DNA from 2 places in the Actinomadura formosensis genome. Region 1 is predicted to be linked to the other one. Evidence: riboswitches for the same ligand, from Rfam matches in the RefSeq annotation. Region 1 holds a riboswitch; the other holds the start of a gene.

What was found. Region 1 has a riboswitch for glycine ahead of gcvP (aminomethyl-transferring glycine dehydrogenase). Riboswitches for the same ligand answer to the same signal wherever they lie in the genome.
Region 2: linked by a shared signal. The riboswitch ahead of gcvT (glycine cleavage system aminomethyltransferase GcvT) and the one ahead of gcvP (aminomethyl-transferring glycine dehydrogenase) in region 1 are both predicted to bind glycine.

What each region holds. Positions count from the first base shown of each region.
Region 1 covers NZ_CP192011.1:3,547,789-3,557,286, reverse strand. The annotation lists gene ACQP1N_RS16735 (lactate utilization protein B) at 1-660, opposite strand, end outside; gene ACQP1N_RS16730 ((Fe-S)-binding protein) at 657-1,385, opposite strand; gene ACQP1N_RS16725 (DUF5999 family protein) at 1,657-1,860, shown strand; gene ACQP1N_RS16720 (alpha/beta hydrolase family protein) at 1,960-2,589, opposite strand; gene ACQP1N_RS16715 (tetratricopeptide repeat protein) at 2,612-3,724, opposite strand; gene gcvP (aminomethyl-transferring glycine dehydrogenase) at 3,873-6,743, opposite strand; glycine riboswitch at 6,804-6,915, opposite strand; glycine riboswitch at 6,916-7,010, opposite strand; gene ACQP1N_RS16705 (lysylphosphatidylglycerol synthase transmembrane domain-containing protein) at 7,283-9,498, shown strand, end outside.
Region 2 covers NZ_CP192011.1:5,712,601-5,722,098, reverse strand. The annotation lists gene ACQP1N_RS26870 (XRE family transcriptional regulator) at 1-718, shown strand, start outside; gene ACQP1N_RS26865 (helix-turn-helix domain-containing protein) at 732-1,037, opposite strand; gene ACQP1N_RS26860 (DUF6879 family protein) at 1,043-1,561, opposite strand; gene ACQP1N_RS26855 (hypothetical protein) at 1,562-1,798, opposite strand; gene ACQP1N_RS26850 (VOC family protein) at 2,145-2,516, shown strand; gene ACQP1N_RS26845 (L-serine ammonia-lyase) at 2,627-3,997, opposite strand; gene glyA (serine hydroxymethyltransferase) at 4,056-5,312, opposite strand; gene gcvH (glycine cleavage system protein GcvH) at 5,309-5,698, opposite strand; gene gcvT (glycine cleavage system aminomethyltransferase GcvT) at 5,714-6,817, opposite strand; glycine riboswitch at 6,985-7,080, opposite strand; gene ACQP1N_RS26825 (M50 family metallopeptidase) at 7,256-8,554, shown strand; gene ACQP1N_RS26820 (PLP-dependent cysteine synthase family protein) at 8,544-9,498, opposite strand, start outside.

The DNA of each region.
Region 1 (9,498 bases):
CACCAGGAAGTTCGCGCCGGTGATCGCGACCTGGGCACGCAGGAACCGTTCCCGCAGGTGGGCGCGGGCCGCGGCGGCGAGGTCCTCGGGATCACCGGCCGGATCGGGCCCGGCGGCGGGCATCTCCCGCCGGAACAGCTCCCCGATCTGCGCGCGGTCCCGGTGGGCCGCCGCCGACAGCAGGTGGGACGGCTCGTCCCCGGCGAACTGGACGGCCATGTCGGCGAGCGCGGTGTCGCGGACGGTCACGCCCATCCCGGCCAGCGCGTCGTTCAGGCCGATCTCCCGGGCGGCCAGCGACGCCGACTTCACGACCTCCGTCGCGCCGGTCTCCCGCACCAGGCCGGTGACGACGCGGCGCGCGTCGGCGGCGTCCACCGCCCAGTGCACGGTGCCGCCGGCCTCGGTGACGGCCCGCTCCAGCTCCTCCAGATGGGTGTCGAGGCCGAGCAGCGCCCCCTCCCCGACGGCGCGGCCGGCCTCGCGCAGGTCCTCCCAGTCGGCGGTCTCGGCGGCCGCCGCGGCCGTCCGCTCCCGGAGCGTCGCGGTCGCGCCGCGCAGGGTGCGGCGCAGACCGGTGTCGGCCAGCGCGGGCCGCGCGGCGGCGGCGAACTTCGGCATCGGCGGCGGGACGGGGCCGCCCGGCGCGGGGCCGGTCACGACGGCCCCGTTTCGGCGAGGATCTCCGCTAAGTGCATGGTCCGGACGCCGCTGCGCAGCCGGGACAACGCCCCGCCGATGTGGGCGAGGCAGGAGCCGTCGACCGCGCACACCACGTCCGCGCCCGTTTCGCGGACGTGCCGGATCTTGTCGGCGACCATCGCGACCGACACGTCCGCGTTCTTCATCGCGAACGCGCCGCCGAACCCGCAGCACTCCTGCGCGGCGGGCAGCTCGACCAGGTCGATGCCCTTCACGGCGCGCAGCAGCCGCAGCGGCCGGTCGCCGATCCCGAGGGTCCGCAGGGACTGGCAGGACGGATGGTAGGTGACCCGGTGCGGGAAGTACGCGCCGACATCGACGACGCCCAGGACGTCCACGAGGAACTCGGTCAGCTCGTAGACGGCGAGGCCCTCGGCGGCGCGCGCCAGGCCGGGATCCCGGGCCGCCCGCGCGATCTTCGGATGGGCGTCCCGGACGGCGGCGGCACAGGACGCCGACGGCGCGACCACGACATCGCCGCCCGCGAACGCCGCGGTGTAGGCGCGGGCGAGATCGGCGGCCTCGCGATGGTAGCCGGACGTCCAGTGAATCTGCCCGCAACATGTCTGCCCGGGCGGGAATGTCACCTCGTGCCCCAGGCGTTCCAAAAGAGCGGTCACGGCTCTCCCCGTTCCCGGGAACAGCGCGTCATCGAAGCATGCGACGGACAACGCGACCCGCATCGGCCTCACTCCCCCCACGCCCGAAGGCGTTCCCCCGGCGACATGGTAGGGGTTTCGCGCCGCCACGGCGTGTCGTTCTCCATCACTCATCACGCGGGCGGGACCCTGTGGCTGACACCTCAGGGTGAGAGTGATCACACCGTTCCGGTACTCCGGTGCCAGTGGACAACCGTCCCAACGGACTATGGCCGGTGGGGACGAACCACTCCACACTGGGGTGCGTCAATAAAGGAAAGCACCACCGACCCGTAGCCGAGACCGGAGGCACACGATGTGCCCACACCAGCCGCCCTGTCCCTCGCACGACGCACCCGATCGCGACGCCGCCCGGACGCTGGCCGCACATCCCGAACAGGGGTGGAGCCTGCTGTGCAACGGTGTCGTCCTCTTCGAGGACACCGGTGAGCTGCTGCCCGACGGGGGAGTCATCGCACCGCACCGGCCGACGGACATGAAGACGCCGTCCGCCGCTTGAGCGGTCCCATGGGGGGACTAGTTCAAACGGGTGATCATCCTCGGGGGCACGCCCACCTGTCCTTGACCTCCGGGCCCGCAGCGGGCCCGGACACCGCTACTACCGGCCCGTCCGCACCGGACGGGCCACCGGCTTTTCCAGCGCCCACTTCCTCAGCCAGGGCTCCGCCACCCTCCCGGCCGCGGCGGGATCCCTGTTCAGCTCATGCCGCTCCCCCGGCAGCACCGTCACGTGCGCCGCGTCCGCCGGGTCCGGCACGCCGAACGGATCTCGGGCGCCGTTGACGACGAGGACCGGGGCGCCCGCCGAACGAAGCTCGTCCACCCGCGTCTTCTGCGGATTTCCGGGCGGGTGAAGCGGGAACGCCAGCGCCACCACGCCCACCGCGCCGGCGGCCCGCGCCGTCCGGCACGCCACCCGCGCGCCGTTGCTGCGGCCGCCCTGCACGAGCGGGACGCCCCCGAACCTCTCCCGCAGCACCCCGATGATCTCCAGCCACGCCTCGTCCTGCCTGGCCGGCGGGCCGGGCGCCCGGCGGCCGGCGAGCCGGAACGGCTGCGTCACCCGCGCCACGGCGCCGCCGAGCCCGAGCGCGGCCTCCCGGACGGCGAGCAGGTCGGGCGCGTCCACGCTCCCATTCGACCCGTGCGTCAGGACCAGCAGGAACGCCGGGCCGCCGGTCTCGTCCAGCGTCACCTCGGCGGGCCCGTGCGGCGTCACGACCTCCATGCGCCCACCGTAGCGGCGCCCGTCACCGGTCTTCCGGCCGGCCGGGAGCGGGTGTGCCCATCGCCAGGCGCAGCCGCTCGGCGAAGCTCTCGTGCAGCAGCGGGCCCCACGGATAATCGCTCGGGACCCGCACCGCCCTGCCGAGCACCTCGTGCGCCTCGTCTCCCCTGCGCTCGGCGTACCGGACGGCCAGCAGCGCGTACATGTGGTCGAGGGCGCCGAACGCCTCCCCGGCGAGGGCGGGGAGCGTCCCGTCCGACACGGCGTGCTCGACGACCGGTTCCCACCACAGGTCGGCGCCGCCGTCGTCCTCGCCGAAGTCGCGGCGGAGCCGGGCCCGGACCTGCCCCGCGAGGCCCGGATCGGCCAGCCCGCGCCGCCACACCTCGCCCGCCTCGCCGCCGCGTCCCCGCAGCGGCAGCGTCCGCGCCAGCAGCTCGGTGGCGAGCGGCCCGACCTCCGGATCGGGCGGGTCCTCCCCCAGCGCCGCGCCGAACGCGCCGATCGCCTGGTCGAGGTAGGCGATGCCGAGCGCGACGGCGAGCCGCGCGTACGCGTGCGGGGCGGCATCGCGGTCGATCAGCCGGAGCCCGGTGGCCAGCGCCCGCTGCGCCCGTGCCGGGTCACCGCGCTCCAGCAGCCGCTGCGCGAGGTCGTGCGCGGCGAGCGGCCCGTACTCGGCGTCCCCCGTCTCGATCACCGCCTCCCAGTGCTCCCGCGCCGCGTCGAAGTCACCGGTGTCGTCGGCGATCCGGGCGAGGGCCAGGTGGGCGGGCGGAAGGTAGGCGAGGTTGCCGAACCCGACCACCGTCCGCCAGGCGGGCGCCGCCCGCTCGGGCTCGCCGGCACGCTCGTGCGTGAGCGCCAGGTGGTAGGCGGCGCGCGGCCCGTACTCGGGGTCGCCGGTCGCGATCGCGTCCCGGTCCGCCTCCCGGGCCCGCTCCACCTCCCCCGCGTCGTCGAGGACGACGGCGAGCCCGAGCGCGGCCTGCGCCCGGCAGGGCGTCTCGCCCATGGCGAGCACCTTCTCGAACAGCGGCGCCGCGCGGTCGGCCTCGCCGTTCTCGGCGAGGTTCCGGGCCTCCTCGCACATCTGCGCCGGGTCGTCGGATACCGCGTCCGGGGACTCGCTCATCGCTCTTCTGCCCTCTGGGGGGTTCGGGGTCGCACCGAGCCTAGCGAGGTGCCCTCTCCGCGTCCCGCGACGACACCCCGAAACCCCACCAAGATCAGTTATCTCCCGGGGGCGCCCCCCGGTCCCCCGGGAGACGCGCGGTCCTCCCTCAGTCCTCGAACGCCTCGGGGGGCGGGCAGGAGCAGACGAGGTTGCGGTCGCCGTAGGCCTGGTCGACGCGGCGGACCGGCGGCCAGTACTTGTTCTCGCGCAGGGACGGGACGGGGTAGGCGGCCTCGTCGCGGGTGTAGGGGTGCTTCCAGTCCTCGGAGAGCAGGCAGGCGGTGGTGTGCGGGGCGTTCTTCAGCGGGTTGTCCTCGCGGTCGTAGCCGCCGTCGGCGACACGCTGGATCTCGCGCCGGATCTCGATCATGGCGTCGCAGAACCGGTCGATCTCGGCGAGGTCCTCGGACTCGGTGGGCTCGATCATCAGGGTGCCGGCGACCGGGAACGCCAGGGTCGGGGCGTGGAAGCCGTAGTCGATGAGGCGCTTGGCGACGTCCTCGGCGGTGATCCCCGTCTCCTTGGTGATCTTGCGGAGGTCGGCGATGCACTCGTGCGCGACGAGACCGTTCCGTCCGGTGTAGAGGACGGGGTAGTGCGGGGCGAGCCGCGCGGCGAGGTAGTTGGCGGCGATGATCGCGCCCTCGGTGGCGGCGCGCAGGCCGTCCGGGCCCATCATCGCGATGTACGCCCACGAGATCGGCAGGATGCCCGCCGAGCCCCACGGGGCCGCCGAGATCGGGCCGACGCCGGTGCCCGGGCCCGCCTCCGGGCGGAGGGGGTGGTTGGGCAGGAACGGGACGAGGTGCTCGCGGACGCCGATCGGGCCGACGCCCGGCCCGCCGCCGCCGTGCGGGATGCAGAACGTCTTGTGCAGGTTGAGGTGCGAGACGTCCGACCCGAACTCGCCGGGACGGGCGAGGCCGACGAGCGCGTTGAGGTTGGCGCCGTCCACGTAGACCTGGCCGCCCGCCTCGTGCACGGCCGCGCACACGTCCGTGATCGTCTCCTCGAACACGCCGTGCGTGGACGGGTACGTCACCATGATCGCGGCGAGCCGGTCACCGTGCTTGGCGATCTTGGCGTGCAGGTCGTCCACATCGATGTTGCCGCCCTCGTCGCACTTCACGACGACGACGCGCATCCCCGCCATGACGGCGCTGGCGGCGTTGGTGCCGTGCGCGGACGACGGGATCAGGCAGATGTCGCGGTGCTCCTCGCCGCGGGAGGCGTGGTAGCCGCGGATGGCGAGCAGGCCGGCCAGCTCCCCCTGCGAGCCGGCGTTCGGCTGGACGGAGACCTTCGCATACCCGGTGATCTCGGCGAGGGCGCCCTCCAGCTCGCCGATCAGCTCGACGTACCCGGCGGCCTGGTCGATCGGCGCGAACGGGTGGATGTTCGCGAACTGCGGCCAGGTGATCGGCTCCATCTCGGCGGTGGCGTTCAGCTTCATCGTGCAGGAGCCGAGCGGGATCATCGACCGGTCGAGCGCGATGTCCTTGTCCTGGAGGCGGCGCAGGTAGCGCAGCATCGCGGTCTCGGAGCGGTGCGCGTGGAACACCGGGTGGGTGAGGTACGGGCTCTCGCGGCGCAGCGCGCCCGGGATCGCCTCGGCGGCGTCGCCGGCGGGGGCGACGCCGAACGCCTCCAGGACGGCGGTGACGTGCTCGGGCAGCGTGGTCTCGTCGCAGGCGACGCCGACCCGGTCGGGGCCGTCCTGGCGCAGGTTGATCCCGTGTTCGCGGGCCGCGGCGACGACCTCGGCGGCCCGGCCGGGCACGCGGGCGAGGACGGTGTCGAAGAACGCGCCGTGCACGACCTCGACACCGCCGGCGCGCAGGCCCGCGGCGATCTCGGCGGCCCGGCGGTGCGTCCGCTGCGCGATCGCGGCGAGCCCCTCGGGGCCGTGGTAGACCGCGTACATGCTCGCCATGACGGCGAGGAGCACCTGGGCGGTGCAGATGTTGCTGGTGGCCTTCTCGCGGCGGATGTGCTGCTCGCGGGTCTGCAGCGCAAGCCGGTAGGCGGTGGCACCGTCCGCGTCGACGGACACGCCGACGAGCCGTCCGGGAAGCTGCCGCTGGATGCCCTCGCCGACCGCCATGTAGCCGGCGTGCGGGCCGCCGAACCCGTACGGGACGCCGAACCGCTGCGCGGACCCCACGGCGATGTCGGCGCCGGACTCGCCCGGCGGGCGCAGCAGCGTCAGCGCGAGCAGGTCGGCGGCCACGACCGCCTTGGCGCCGCGCTCGTGCGCCTGCGCGATCACCGGCTCCAGGTCGCGGACGGCCCCGGACGCGCCCGGGTACTGCAGCAGCACGCCGAAGAAGTCGCCGTCCGGCAGCCCGCCGGACAGGTCGGCGGTGACGACCTCGATGCCGAGCGGGACGGCACGGGTCCGGATGACCTCGATCGTCTGCGGGAGCGCGTCGGCGTCGACCAGGAACGCCCCCGGCTCCCTGCGCTTGGAGACGCGGTGCGCGAGAGCCATGGCCTCGGCGGCGGCGGTCCCCTCGTCCAGCATGGACGCGTTCGCGACGGGCAGCCCGGTCAGGTCGGCGATCACCGTCTGGAAGTTCAGCAGCGCCTCGAGCCGGCCCTGCGAGATCTCCGGCTGGTAGGGCGTGTAGGCGGTGTACCAGCCGGGATTCTCCAGCACGTTCCGCATGATCACGCCGGGAGTGATCGTCCCGTGGTAGCCGAGCCCGATCATGGACGTGAGGACGGTGTTGCGGGACGCGAGCTCGCGGAGCCGGTCCAGCGCGGCGGCCTCGCTCAGCGCGGGCGGCAGGTCCAGCGGGCGCGCGGTCCGGATCGCGGCCGGAACCGCGGCGTCGATCAGCGCCTCGGCACCGGAGTAGCCGATGGCGGCCAGCATCCGGGCGTGCTCGTCCGGGGAGGGGCCGATGTGCCGGTCGGCGAACACGGTGCGCGGATGCTGCGGCGAAGCCACGGGGGCGAAGAACTGGGCGGTCATGGAGAGCCTCCTGGCTGCTGCGGTCGCTCAGGGCCACCGCCGGCGCGGGCCGGCGGCCGGGTCTCCCCCTCTGTCATCGGCACCTGAGAGCTTCCCCCGCGCGGCGGGATTTCCCCTTCGGTGAGCCGCCCCTCCCCGGGTGCGGGGATCGGCGCCTGCTTTCCAGAGGTGCCTCGCCCGAGCGGTCCTTTTGCCTGAGAGGTTCCGGGGAGGTTGCCCCTTCGGCGTCCCACGGTGGCAGCGTGGGATCTCTCCCGCACAGGGTCGACGGCATGTCCTGGATAAACCCTACCCAAAGACGGGTCCGGGCGGTCGTTCCGACCCCCATCGACCAGGGGGCCGCCGCCACGGCGCGGGGGCGGTACCGGCCGGTAGGATGTGCTCACTCACCTGGGACAAGGCGGACCTCGGGCCACGGGGCGGAGATGGGGCTGCGAGGTGCACGCGCGACCGGCCGGATGCCGGCCCGGCACTCGACGGCGCCCCGCCGGTTCTGGGACGCTGATCACGATGACGGATGGTCAGGGCGGCGGTACGGCGTGACGCGAACCCACGACGGCACGGTGCGCCCGCGGCAGGGCGTGCCCGCCGGTGTGCCCGTCGACGAGCCCGCCCAGCCGGACCGGATCCGCCGGCCTTCCGACGCGATCAGGTTCGCGGCGTCGGTGGCGGGGCTGGCGGTGGTGATGCTGCTGGTGTCGATCGCGCAGCAGACCACGCACGGCCTGCAGACCGACATCGCGGAGGGCACCGCGCACGCGCCCCGCCTGCTGCTGACGCTGGCGACGCTGGTGTCCAGCTTCGGGGTGCTGGCCGTGCCGATCGCGTTCGCGATCGAGCGGCTGTTCAACAAGGACGGAACCCGCGTCGCGATCGCGCTGCTGGCCGCCGGGATCGCGTCCGGCATCACGATCGGGCTGGACGACCTGGTGGTGCGGGCGGCGCCCGGCGGGGTGCTGGACTCGCTGATCTGGGGCGGCACCGCGACCGCGCCCGTGCACACCGACATCGCCCCGGTGATCGCGTTCGTCACCGCGGTCGGCATGGCGGGACGCGCCCGCTGGCAGGCCGCGACCTGGACCATGATCGGGCTGGCGGCGCTGACGGGGCTGACCGCGTCCTACGCGTCCGTCGCCGCGCTGGCGGCCACCTACCTGCTGGGACGCGCCATCGGCCACGGCACCCTGTACGCCGTCGGCACCCCGAACCCGCGGCCGCCGGGGACGGCGGTCGTCGCGGCGCTGGAACGGCTCGGGCTGCGGCCGCAACGGGGCGCCCGGCTGGACGAGCCCGCCGACGACACCGAGGACGGCCGCCGCTACGGCGTCGTCCTCGCCCACTGCCCCGGCAACGGGTACGGTGCCCGGATTCCCGCCGGCCGGGGCGTCCACGGCGACTGGGACCTGGAGGTCCGCGTCCTGGACCGCGACCAGCAGACCGCGGGGCTGCTGTACCGGATCTGGCGGCTGCTGCGGCTGCGCGCCGCGACGACCGGGCGGACGCTGCGGTCGCTGCGCCGCTCCCTGGAGCAGGAATCGCTGATGGGGTACGCGGTGGACGCGGCGGGCGCCCGGACACCGCACCTGGCCGGGACGTGCGAGGTCGGCACGGAGGCGGCGCTGCTGGCCTACGAGCACGTGCCGGGGCGGCGGCTCGGCGACGTCCCCGACGCCGAGATCACCGACGCGCTGCTGACCGACATCTGGCGGCAGTTCCGGTCGCTGCAGGCGGGGCGGCTCGCGCACCGGCGGCTGCAGGACGGCGCGATCCTCGTCGGTGAGGACGGTCTCGCCTACATCACCGACCTGCGGTCCGGGGAGACCGCGGCGGGCGATCTGGCGCTGCGGCTCGACCTGGCGCAGCTGCTCACCACGCTGGCGCTGCGGACGGGCCCGGAGCGGGCGGTCCGGACGGCCGCGGACGTGCTGGGCGAGGAGGCCCTCGGCGGCGCGGTGCCGCTGCTGCAGCGGGTGGCGCTGTCGCGGGCGACCCGGCACGCGCTGCGGCACGACAAGGAGCTGCTGACCCGCATCCGGGAGCAGATCGTCCGGCTGAAGCCGGAGACCGAGGCGGCACCGGCCAGGCTGGAGCGCTTCCGCCCCCGCACGATCGTCAGCGTGGTGGCGCTGTCGATCGCCGCGTACATCGTCATCCCGCAGGTGACCAGCCTGGACGTCGGCTATCTGGCGGCGACGGCGAGCTGGCACTGGGTGGCGGCGGCCCTCGGCGCGGCGGCCCTGACCTATGTCGCGGCGGCGCTGATGCTGATGGGGTTCGTCCCGGAGCGCCTGCCCCTGTGGCGGACGGTCCTGGTGCAGGTGGCGGCGTCGTTCGTGAAGCTGGTCGCGCCGGCGGCCGTGGGCGGCGTCGCCGTCAACACCCGCTACCTGCAGCGGTCCGGGGTGCGGCCGACCCTGGCGGTGGCGAGTGTCGGCGCGTCCCAGCTGGTCGGGATGGTCACGCACATCCTGCTGCTGGTCCTGTTCGGGTTCCTGACCGGGTCGACGGCGAAGGCGACGCAGGATCTGGCGCCGTCCCGCACGATCGTGCTCGCGGTGCTGGTGCTGGGCCTGCTCGCCGGGCTGGCGATGACGGTCCCCCGCGTCCGCCGGGTGGTCACGGCGCGGCTGAAGAGCATGTTCTCGGGTGTGGTGCCGCGGCTGGTGGACGTCCTGCAGTCGCCGAAGAAGCTGTCCACCGGCATGGGCGGAACGCTGCTGCTGACGCTGGCGTTCGTGCTGTGCCTGGACGCGTC
Region 2 (9,498 bases), 2.2 Mb from region 1:
GCGAGTGTGTGCAGCGCTTTCCGGCTTATTGGCTATTGAGTTCGTGGACGCCAATGACCAGCGTTCGGCGCGCATCGTATGGGCTACCGCCATTCGTGCAGCGGACGCGTCCGGTGATCGGGAAATGCAGATCTGGACGCGAGGACGAGCCGCTCAAGACGCATTCTTCGCTGGACGCTCTCCCTCGGTTGTCGCAAAATTGGTGGATGAAGCCGTACAAATAGCGGGCGGGGCACCCTCTTTTGGGCTGGCGCGTGCTTATGTTGCACGTACTTGCCTTGCGGTTCACCAAAACGACAATGAGGGTGTTCGCGTCTCGTTGGCGGATTTGAACCGTACTTGTGAAAGCATGTCCAATTCTTCTATCGGGCAGTCGGTTTTTGAGTACCGAGAGGCTCAACGACTCTGGGCCGAATCTTACGCCTATGTGCATATTGGGGATAAACGTGCCGAATCATCTCTGACTCAAGCCCGTGCACTCTATCCGGTGACTGCTTTTGCTCCACAAGCAAATCTTGCACTTATGCAAGCGGTGTCGCTGGTAAAAGAGTGCGAGATTGCGAACGGTCTTCAATTGGCTTTGGATACGCTTCAAGTGCAGACACGTGGTAGTGCCGGGGGGCGTTTGCTGGCTAGATCTATCGTTGGTCTCTTGCCTGGGCAAGCTCGCGCTCTGCCGGAAGTGCGCGAAATCCATGCTCTGTCGGACGCCGTTTAGCTAGTCCATTCGCCTACGTGGCTCTGCCGTGTTCTTCGGTGTGGGGTTCGCCCACTCCGGTACTCTGTAGTTTCCCTGTTCGGGTGCTACGAAGAGACGTCGTTTCTTCGGGAATCTGATCCTCGGCACCGCAGGCCCGACACCAAAGCCGGATGTCATCCTCGGATGGATTCTGTCTCGCATGTTCGATGCGGGACACTTTGGTGAAGTGAAGTCCCGTAGCGGTGGCCAGGGCACGTCCCGTCAGGTTCGCATCCTTGCGAAGGTCACGGAGACGTGCCCCGAACGCTTCCTTGGCCTTGTGGACCTGACTCGACATCTGGCCTAGACGGGCTCGTACTCGCTATGCGGGGTGCCCAGTTGCCACACGGCCGCGAAGGCGGAGCGGCAGAGGTCGATATGGGCCGGGTTTGTTGACGTCTCTATTCCGGTTGAGGCGCCTTCGCCTGAATAGTGCATCCAGACCACAAGAGAGCCGTCAATGATGTAGCAGTCATTTCCGGGGAGCGGTATGGACGAGATGCGACGCCGGGGAATCCAGCGAATATCTTCCCCTGCGTCCACGAGTGGTTGTGTAGTGGAGTGCGCCCAGTGTTGATACTCGCTCAGGGGTTCCGAGACCACCAATGCGCGCCGGAAGGTCTTCCCGGCTGCGGTTCCGCGTCGCAGCGTGTCACACCAGCCTTGCAGCCATACGAAGTCGTCGGGCTCTCCGGCCTTCCATTTTGCCATTTGCGGGATCTCTGTCTCGGTTCCGTAGGCGTCCCTCATCTCCAGATGGAGGACCTCGCTGCTGAACCCTTCGAAGAGGGCGTCGAATGCTTCGCGGCCGAGTGCCGCCATTTACCTGCCCTCTTCCTCGGTTCCGTCATGGTCCGCCTGGTTCTGGAAGAAGGGGATCATCCTGTCCGGGATCTCAACGGCGGATTCTCCCTCGGGGATGTTCATCTCCGCGAGCACGTCGGGGTCGGTGACGTCCCAGCCCTGAACGAGCCATGAGCCTCTGTCCGTCCGGTAGAGCGTCGGTGAGCCGTTGGGGCGAGAGTCGGGGTCTTGAGCGATCTTGCGGATACGCATCATCGGCGCCTCCCAGGCCGGTATTTCACGGTGTTGCATCACCCGAGGCTCATGGGATATCGGTGGGTGAGTCAATGATGTTTCAGGAAGTTTCACGGCTACACCCTTCGGTGGCCGCTGATTTGCCGACCTCGTGTTGGTATGTGCTGCCGTGTTGCCTCGGAACCGCTCCCAAGCCTGCTCCCGCCACAGTGCTTGTGCGCTCTGTGGAGGTGCTCGGCGCCGGCACTGGGTGGCTGCGTGCCCGGGGTCGAATCCCTGGGGGCGTCGTTGTCCCAGTGATCCCCGTACTCGCTGAGCGTGACTGCGATCGCGGAGTGGTTGAGAGCGGGATGTGGTAGAGAAGATCATGGCCTGTCGTATCACCGAGCTCGTGGTGGATTGTCGGGATCCGGACTACCTTGCCCGCTTCTGGTGTGAGGTGCTGGGCTTTGTCGTGCTGGGGAAAGAGGGGGACGACGTCGAGATCGGCTCCCCGGACAGGGAGGACGATCGCCGGCTCACTCTGGTGTTCAGCCGGACCGAGGAGCCCAAGAACGGCAAGTTGCGCCTGCATTTCGATGTCAACAGCACCGACCGTGACCAGGACGCCGAGCTGGAACGCCTTCTTGCCGCGGGTGCGCAGCGCGCCGACGTCGGTCAGAGCGGCCAGGAGTCCTGGTACGTGCTCGCCGACCCGGAAGGCAACGAGTTCTGCCTCCTGCGAGCCCGCGTCTCTTGAGGAGCCGCATCCGCTTCCGGGGAAGCCATGGGAAACGGGAAGGCGTAAGACGAGTTCGGCGGGGTTAGGCGTGCTGTCCTGGCCAGGGCTTGAAGGCCCTGGCCAGGTGATCAGCACTCGATGACGTTGACGGCGAGGCCGCCGCGCGAGGTCTCCTTGTACTTGTCGAGCATGTCGCGGCCGGTGTCGCGCATGGTCTTGATGGCCTTGTCGAGGGAGACGAAGTGGCGGCCGTCGCCGCGCAGGGAGATGCGGGCGGCGCTGATGGCCTTGATGGCGCCCACCGCGTTGCGTTCGATGCAGGGGACCTGGACGAGGCCGCCGACGGGGTCGCAGGTGAGACCCAGGTTGTGTTCGATGCCGATCTCGGCGGCGTTCTCGACCTGTTCGGGGGTGCCGCCCAGGACCTCGGTGAGCCCGGCGGCGGCCATGGAGCAGGCGGAGCCGACCTCGCCCTGGCAGCCGACCTCGGCGCCGGAGATGGAGGCGTTCTGCTTGAACAGGACGCCGATCGCGCCGGCGGTCAGCAGGAAGCGGACGATGCCGTCGTCGTCGCTGGGCAGGAAACGGTCGTAGTAGTGCAGGACGGCCGGGATGATGCCGGCGGCGCCGTTGGTGGGGGCGGTGACGATGCGGCCGCCTGCGGCGTTCTCCTCGTTGACGGCCAGGGCGAAGAGGGTGACCCAGTCCATCGCGTGGAGGGGGTCGGAGGCCTTCTCCGCCGAAAGCTGGCGATGGAGCTGGGGGGCGCGGCGGCGTACTTTCAGGCCGCCGGGCAGCAGGCCCTCGCGGGCGCAGCCCCGGGCCACGCAGGCGCGCATCACCTGCCAGAGGTCCAGGAGCCCGGCGCGGACCTCCGCGGCGGTGCGGCCGAACGCCTCCTCGTTCTCCAGCATCAGGGCGGAGACCGACAGGCCCGTCTCGTGGCAGCGGTCGAGGAGTTCGGCGGCCGTGTCGAACGGGTGGGGCAGGACGGTGTCGTCCGGCTTGATGCGGTCGGCGCCGGTGGCGTTCTCGTCCAGGATGAACCCGCCGCCGACCGAGTAGTAGACCTTGGAGCGCAGCTCGTCGCCGGAGGCGTCGAACGCGGCGAAGCGCATGCCGTTGGGGTGGCCGGGGAGCGACTTCTTGCGCTCGAAGTGCAGGTGCTCGTTGACCACGAAGGGGATGTCGTGGTCGCCGAAGAGGCGGAGGGCTCCGCGTTCGCGGATGGCGGCCAGGCGCTCGTCCACCCGGTCCACGTCGACCAGTTCGGGTTTGTCGCCTTCGAGGCCGAGGATGACGGCCTTGTCGCTGCCGTGGCCCTTCCCGGTGAGGCCGAGCGAGCCGTAGAGGACGACCTGGACCGTCGCCGTTTTCTCCAGGAGCCCGTCGCGTTCCAGGCCGCGGGCGAAGCGGTGCGCCGCCGCCATGGGGCCGCCGGTGTGGGAGGAGGACGGGCCGATGCCGATTTTGAACAGGTCGAAAACGCTGATGGCCATTGCTACCTCGTTGTAGCTGCGCCCCCTCCCCCGGGAAAGGGGAGGGGGCGCGTCGATGTCACAGGTTCGGATACAAGGGGTGCTTGTCCGCCAGCGCCTTCACGCGGGCCGCGAGGGCGTCGCGGTCGAAGGACGGCTGCAGGGCCAGCGCGATGATGTCGGCGACCTCGGTGAAGTCCTCGGCGGTGAAGCCGCGGGTGGCGAGGGCCGGGGTGCCGATCCGCAGGCCGGAGGTGACCATCGGCGGACGCGGGTCGTTCGGCACCGCGTTGCGGTTGACCGTGATGCCGATGTCGTGCAGCCGGTCCTCGGCGTCGCGTCCGGTGAGCTCGGAGTCCACCAGGTCGACCAGGACGAGGTGGACGTCCGTCCCGCCGGTGAGGACCTTCACGCCGGCCTTGGCCGAGTCCTCGGCGAGGAGGCGCTCGGCGAGCAGCCGCGCGCCCTCGATGGTGACCGCCTGCCGGGCCCTGAACTCCTCCGACGCGGCGATCTTGAGGGTGACGGCCTTGGCGGCGATCACGTGCTCCAGCGGGCCGCCCTGCATACCGGGGAACACCGCGGAGTTGATCTTCTTGCCGTACTCCTCGCGGGCGAGGATCAGCCCGCCGCGCGGGCCGCCGAGCGTCTTGTGCGTGGTCGTGGTGACGATGTCGGCGTGCGGGACGGGCGAGGGGTGCAGCCCGGCCGCCACGAGCCCGGCGAAGTGCGCCATGTCGACCATGAGCAGCGCCCCGACCGAGTCGGCGATCTCCCGGAACGCCGCGAAGTCGAGCTGGCGCGGGTACGCCGACCAGCCCGCCACGATCATCTTCGGGCGGTGCTCCGCCGCGAGCGCGGCGACCTCGTCCATGTCGACCAGGCCGTCCTCGGCGCGGACGTGGTACGGCACCACGTTCAGCACCTTGCCGGAGTAGTTCAGCCGCATCCCGTGGGTGAGGTGACCGCCGTGCGCGAGGTCGAGCCCGAGGATCGTGTCGCCGTGCTGCAGCAGCGCGAAGTACACCGCCGTGTTGGCCTGCGCGCCGCTGTGCGGCTGGACGTTCGCGTGCTCGGCGCCGAACAGCGACTTGGCCCGGTCGATGGCGAGCTGCTCGGTGATGTCGACGTACTCGCAGCCGCCGTAGTAGCGCTTGCCCGGGTACCCCTCGGCGTACTTGTTGGTCAGGACGGAGCCCTGCGCCTCCAGCACGGCGACCGGCGCGAAGTTCTCCGACGCGATCATCTCAAGGGTGGACTGCTGGCGCCGCAGCTCGGCGGCGACCGCCTCGGCGACCTCCGGGTCCGCCGCGGCGAGCGAATCGTAGAGGCTCATGACTCCTCGATCAGCTTGTCGTAGGCGACGGAGTCGAGCAGATCGCCCGGCTCCTCGGAGATCCGGACCTTGAAGATCCAGCCCTCCCCGTAGGGGTCGTCGTTGATGACCTTCGGCTCGTCCACCACGGCGCTGTTGATCGCGGTGATCTCGCCGCTGACGGGGGAGTACAGGTCGCTGACCGACTTGGTCGACTCGACCTCGCCGCAGGGCTCGCCCGCCTCGACGGTGTCGCCCTCGGACGGCTGCAGCTCGATGTAGACGATCTCCCCGAGGGCGTCGGCGGCGTGCGCCGTGATGCCGACGGTGACGATGCCGTCCTCGCCGCCGAGGCCGGACACCCACTCGTGCTCTTCGCTGTAGCGGAGCTGCTCCGGAACGCTCACGATCTCTTCTCTCTTTCAGGAACGCTTGTAGAACGGCAGGTCGACCACGTCCACCGGCTCGGGGCGGCCGCGGACGTCCACGGCCAGGTCCGTCCCCTCAACGCCGCTGTCGAGGTACGCCATGGCGATCGGCTTGCCCAGTGTGGGCGAAGGCGCGCCGCTCGTCACGACCCCGCACGGCGTGCCGCCGGACGTGACGACCTGGTACCCCTTGCGGGGCGCGCGACGCCCCCGCGCGACCAGTCCCACGAGCCTACGGCCCGGTGGGGTCTTCGCCCGCTCCGCCAGAGCGGCCTTACCCACGAAATCGACCGCCTTGTCCAGCTTCACGACCCGGCCGAGGCCCGCCTCGAACGGCGACGTCTCGGCGGTCAGCTCGTTGCCGTACAGCGGCATACCCGCTTCGAGGCGCAGCGAGTCGCGCGCCGCGAGCCCCGCCGGGACGACCCCCTCCACCCCGGCGAACGCCCGCCACAGCGCGACGGCGTCGGAGGCGGCCACGAACACTTCGAAGCCGTCCTCGCCCGTGTAGCCGGTGCGGGCGATCAGCGCGTCCAGGCCGGCGACCCGCCCGGCGAGGATCGCGTAGTACTTGAGGCCCGCCACCGGCGCGTCGGTGAACCCTTCGAGGATCTCCTGCGCACGCGGGCCCTGCAGGGCGATCAGCGCGTACGCGTCGGAACGGTCCTCGACTTCGGCGTCAAAGCCCGCGGCCCGGTCGATCAGCGCGTCCCGGACGACGGCCGCGTTCGCCGCGTTCGCGACCACCATCCACGTCTCGTCTTCCAGCCGGTAGACGATCAGGTCGTCGAGGACGCCGCCGTCCGGCGCGCAGATCATCGTGTAGCGGGCCTTGCCGACCGGCATCGGCGACAGGTTGCCGACCAGCGCGAAGTCGAGCGCGGCGCCCGCGGCCGGCCCGGAGAGGAAGATCTCCCCCATGTGCGAGAGGTCGAACAGCCCGGCGCCGGTACGGACGGCCTCGTGCTCGGCGGTCTCGCTCTTGTAGCGCAGCGGCATCAGGTAGCCGGCGAAGTCGACGAGGTTCGCGCCGAGGTCCTGGTGGACGTCGTGCAGCGGCGTCTGCTTCGCGTTTTTCGCGGTCGGATCGGCGGGCATGGGTTCGGCTCCTTCGTCACGGGCACGCGTGGTCCATCGTCCCACTCGCGCACCGGGCGTGTCGGTGCCTCCCCCTCTGTCATCGGCGCCTGAGAGCTTCACCCGCCGCCGGGCGGCGGGCTTTCACCTTCGGCGGGGGAACGGGGTCCCCGCTTTCCAGAGGTCGCCTAGTCCGTGCGGTCCGTGGGCCTGAGAGGTTCCGGGGAGGGTTTGCTCCTTCGGCGTCCCTCGCCGGCTACGAGGGACTCTCCCGCACGGGATCGTCGGCTGGACGTCAATCTAGCAGCGGCCATGCCGTGCGACCACCCACGGTCGGCCCGGGTTTGCGGAGCGGCGATGCCGATCTTGGGCAACCGAAGCGGAGCAGATCACGTACCCTGAGTTGGTTGCTGGAGATCACCCGCGGTGGGCGGGAGCACGAGCTGAGGGGCAAGCCGCATGGTCTATCTGGCAGGAATGCTGATCCTGTTCTTCGGCCTGCTGGTGTCCATCGCCCTGCACGAGCTCGGGCACTTCTCGTTCGCCAAGCTCTTCAAGGTGCGGACGACCCAGTTCATGGTCGGGTTCGGCCCGACGATGTGGTCCAAGCGCAAGGGCGAGACCGAGTACGGGGTCAAGTGGATCCCGCTCGGCGGCTACATCCGCATGATCGGGATGCTGCCGCCGCGCAGGGGCGACGCCCCGGGCCAGGTCCGGCGGGTCAGCACGGGCCCGTGGCAGGGGCTCATCGAGTCGGCGCGCGGCGCCGCGCTGGAGGAGGTCCGGCCCGGCGACGAGGACCGCGTGTTCTACGCCAAGAAGTGGTGGCAGAAGCTGCTCATCATGTTCGGCGGGCCCGCGATGAACCTGCTGCTCTCGGTGATGTTCTTCGCGATCCTGCTGATGGGGATCGGCACGAAGCAGCCGCAGCCGGTGATCCACGAGGTCCTCGCCTGCATGGTGCCCGCGAGCCAGTCGCAGGTGAAGGACTGCCCGGCGAACGCCACGCCGACGCCCGCCGCGAAGGCGGGGCTGAAGGCGGGCGACCGGATCGTCTCGTTCGACGGCAAGAAGATCGACGACTACGCGCAGTTGCAGGAGCTGATCCGCAGGGACGGCGGCAAGACCGTCCCGATGACCGTCCGGCGCGACGGGCGGGACGTGCGGCTGACCGTCCCGATCACCCGCAACCAGATGTACGACCTCAAGGACGAGAAGAAGATCGTCAACGTCGGGTTCCTCGGCATCACCCCCGCCAGCGCGATCGAGCGGCAGGGGCCCGGCGCGGTCGCGAGCACGATGGGCGATATGACCGCGCGCACCGCGGGTGCGCTGCTGCGGATGCCGCAGAAGATGGTCGGCGTCTGGAACGCGGCGTTCAGCGACGAGGAGCGCGACCCGAACGGGCCCATCGGCGTCGTGGGCGTGTCCCGCATCGGCGGCGACGTGGCCGCGTCCGAGAAGCTCAGCGGCACCGAGAAGGTCTCGTTCTTCGTGATGCTGCTCGGCTCGCTGAACCTCGCGGTCGGGCTGTTCAACCTCGTGCCGCTGCTGCCGCTGGACGGCGGCCACATCGCCGGCGCGCTGCTGGAGGCGGTCAAGAAGGCGTTCGCCAGGATCTTCCGCCGGCCCGACCCCGGTTATGTGGACGTCGCCAAGGCGCTGCCGGTGACGTACGTGATGGCCATCGTGCTGATCGTGATGGGCGGCCTGCTGATCTACGCCGACCTCGTCAACCCGGTGAAGTTCACTGGATAGCGGGCATCTCGCCGGTCTTCAGGAAGCCGTCCAGCGCGGCCAGGCAGGGCGCGATGTCGAGGCCCTGCTCCGCGAGCCAGGCGTCCGACCCGTAGGTGCCCGCGTAGCGTTCGGCGCCGTCGCAGATCAGCGTGACGACGCTGCCGCGCTCGCCGCGCGCCCGCATCTGCGCGATCAGCTCGGCCGCGCCCCACATGTTGGTGCCGGTCGAGCCGCCGACGGCGCGGCCGCTGACCCCGGTCGTCCAGCGCATCGCCGCGATGGACGCCGCGTCCGGCACCCGGATCATCCGGTCGATCACCGTCGGCAGGAACGACGGTTCGACGCGGGGCCGTCCGATGCCCTCGATCCGCGAGCCCGCCGCCGTCCGCCCGGGGTCGCCGTCGGCGAACGAGCCGTGGAACGCCGACCCCTCCGGATCGACGACCGCGAGCCGCGTCTGGAACCTCCGGTACCGCACGTACCGGCCGATCGTCGCGGACGTCCCGCCGGTGCCCGCGCCGACCACGATCCAGGACGGCTCGGGGAACCGCTCCAGCCGCATCTGCTCGAAGATCGACTCGGCGATGTTGTTGTTGCCGCGCCAGTCCGTGGCCCGCTCGGCGTAGGTGAACTGGTCCATGAAGTGGCCGCCGCACCCGGCCGCGAGCCGCCGCGACTCGTCGTAGATCGCGGACGGGTCGTCCACCAGATGGCAGCGGCCCCCGTGGAACTCGATCAGCTGGATCTTCTCCGGGCTGGTCGACGCCGGCATCACCGCGATGAACGGCAGGCCGAGCAGCCGCGCGAAGTACGCTTCGGACACCGCCGTCGACCCGCTGGACGCCTCGATGATCGTGGTGTCCCGGTGGATCCAGCCGTTCGCCAGCCCGTACAGGAACAGCGAGCGGGCGAGCCGGTGTTTCAAAGAACCCGTCGGGTGGACGGACTCGTCCTTCAGGTAG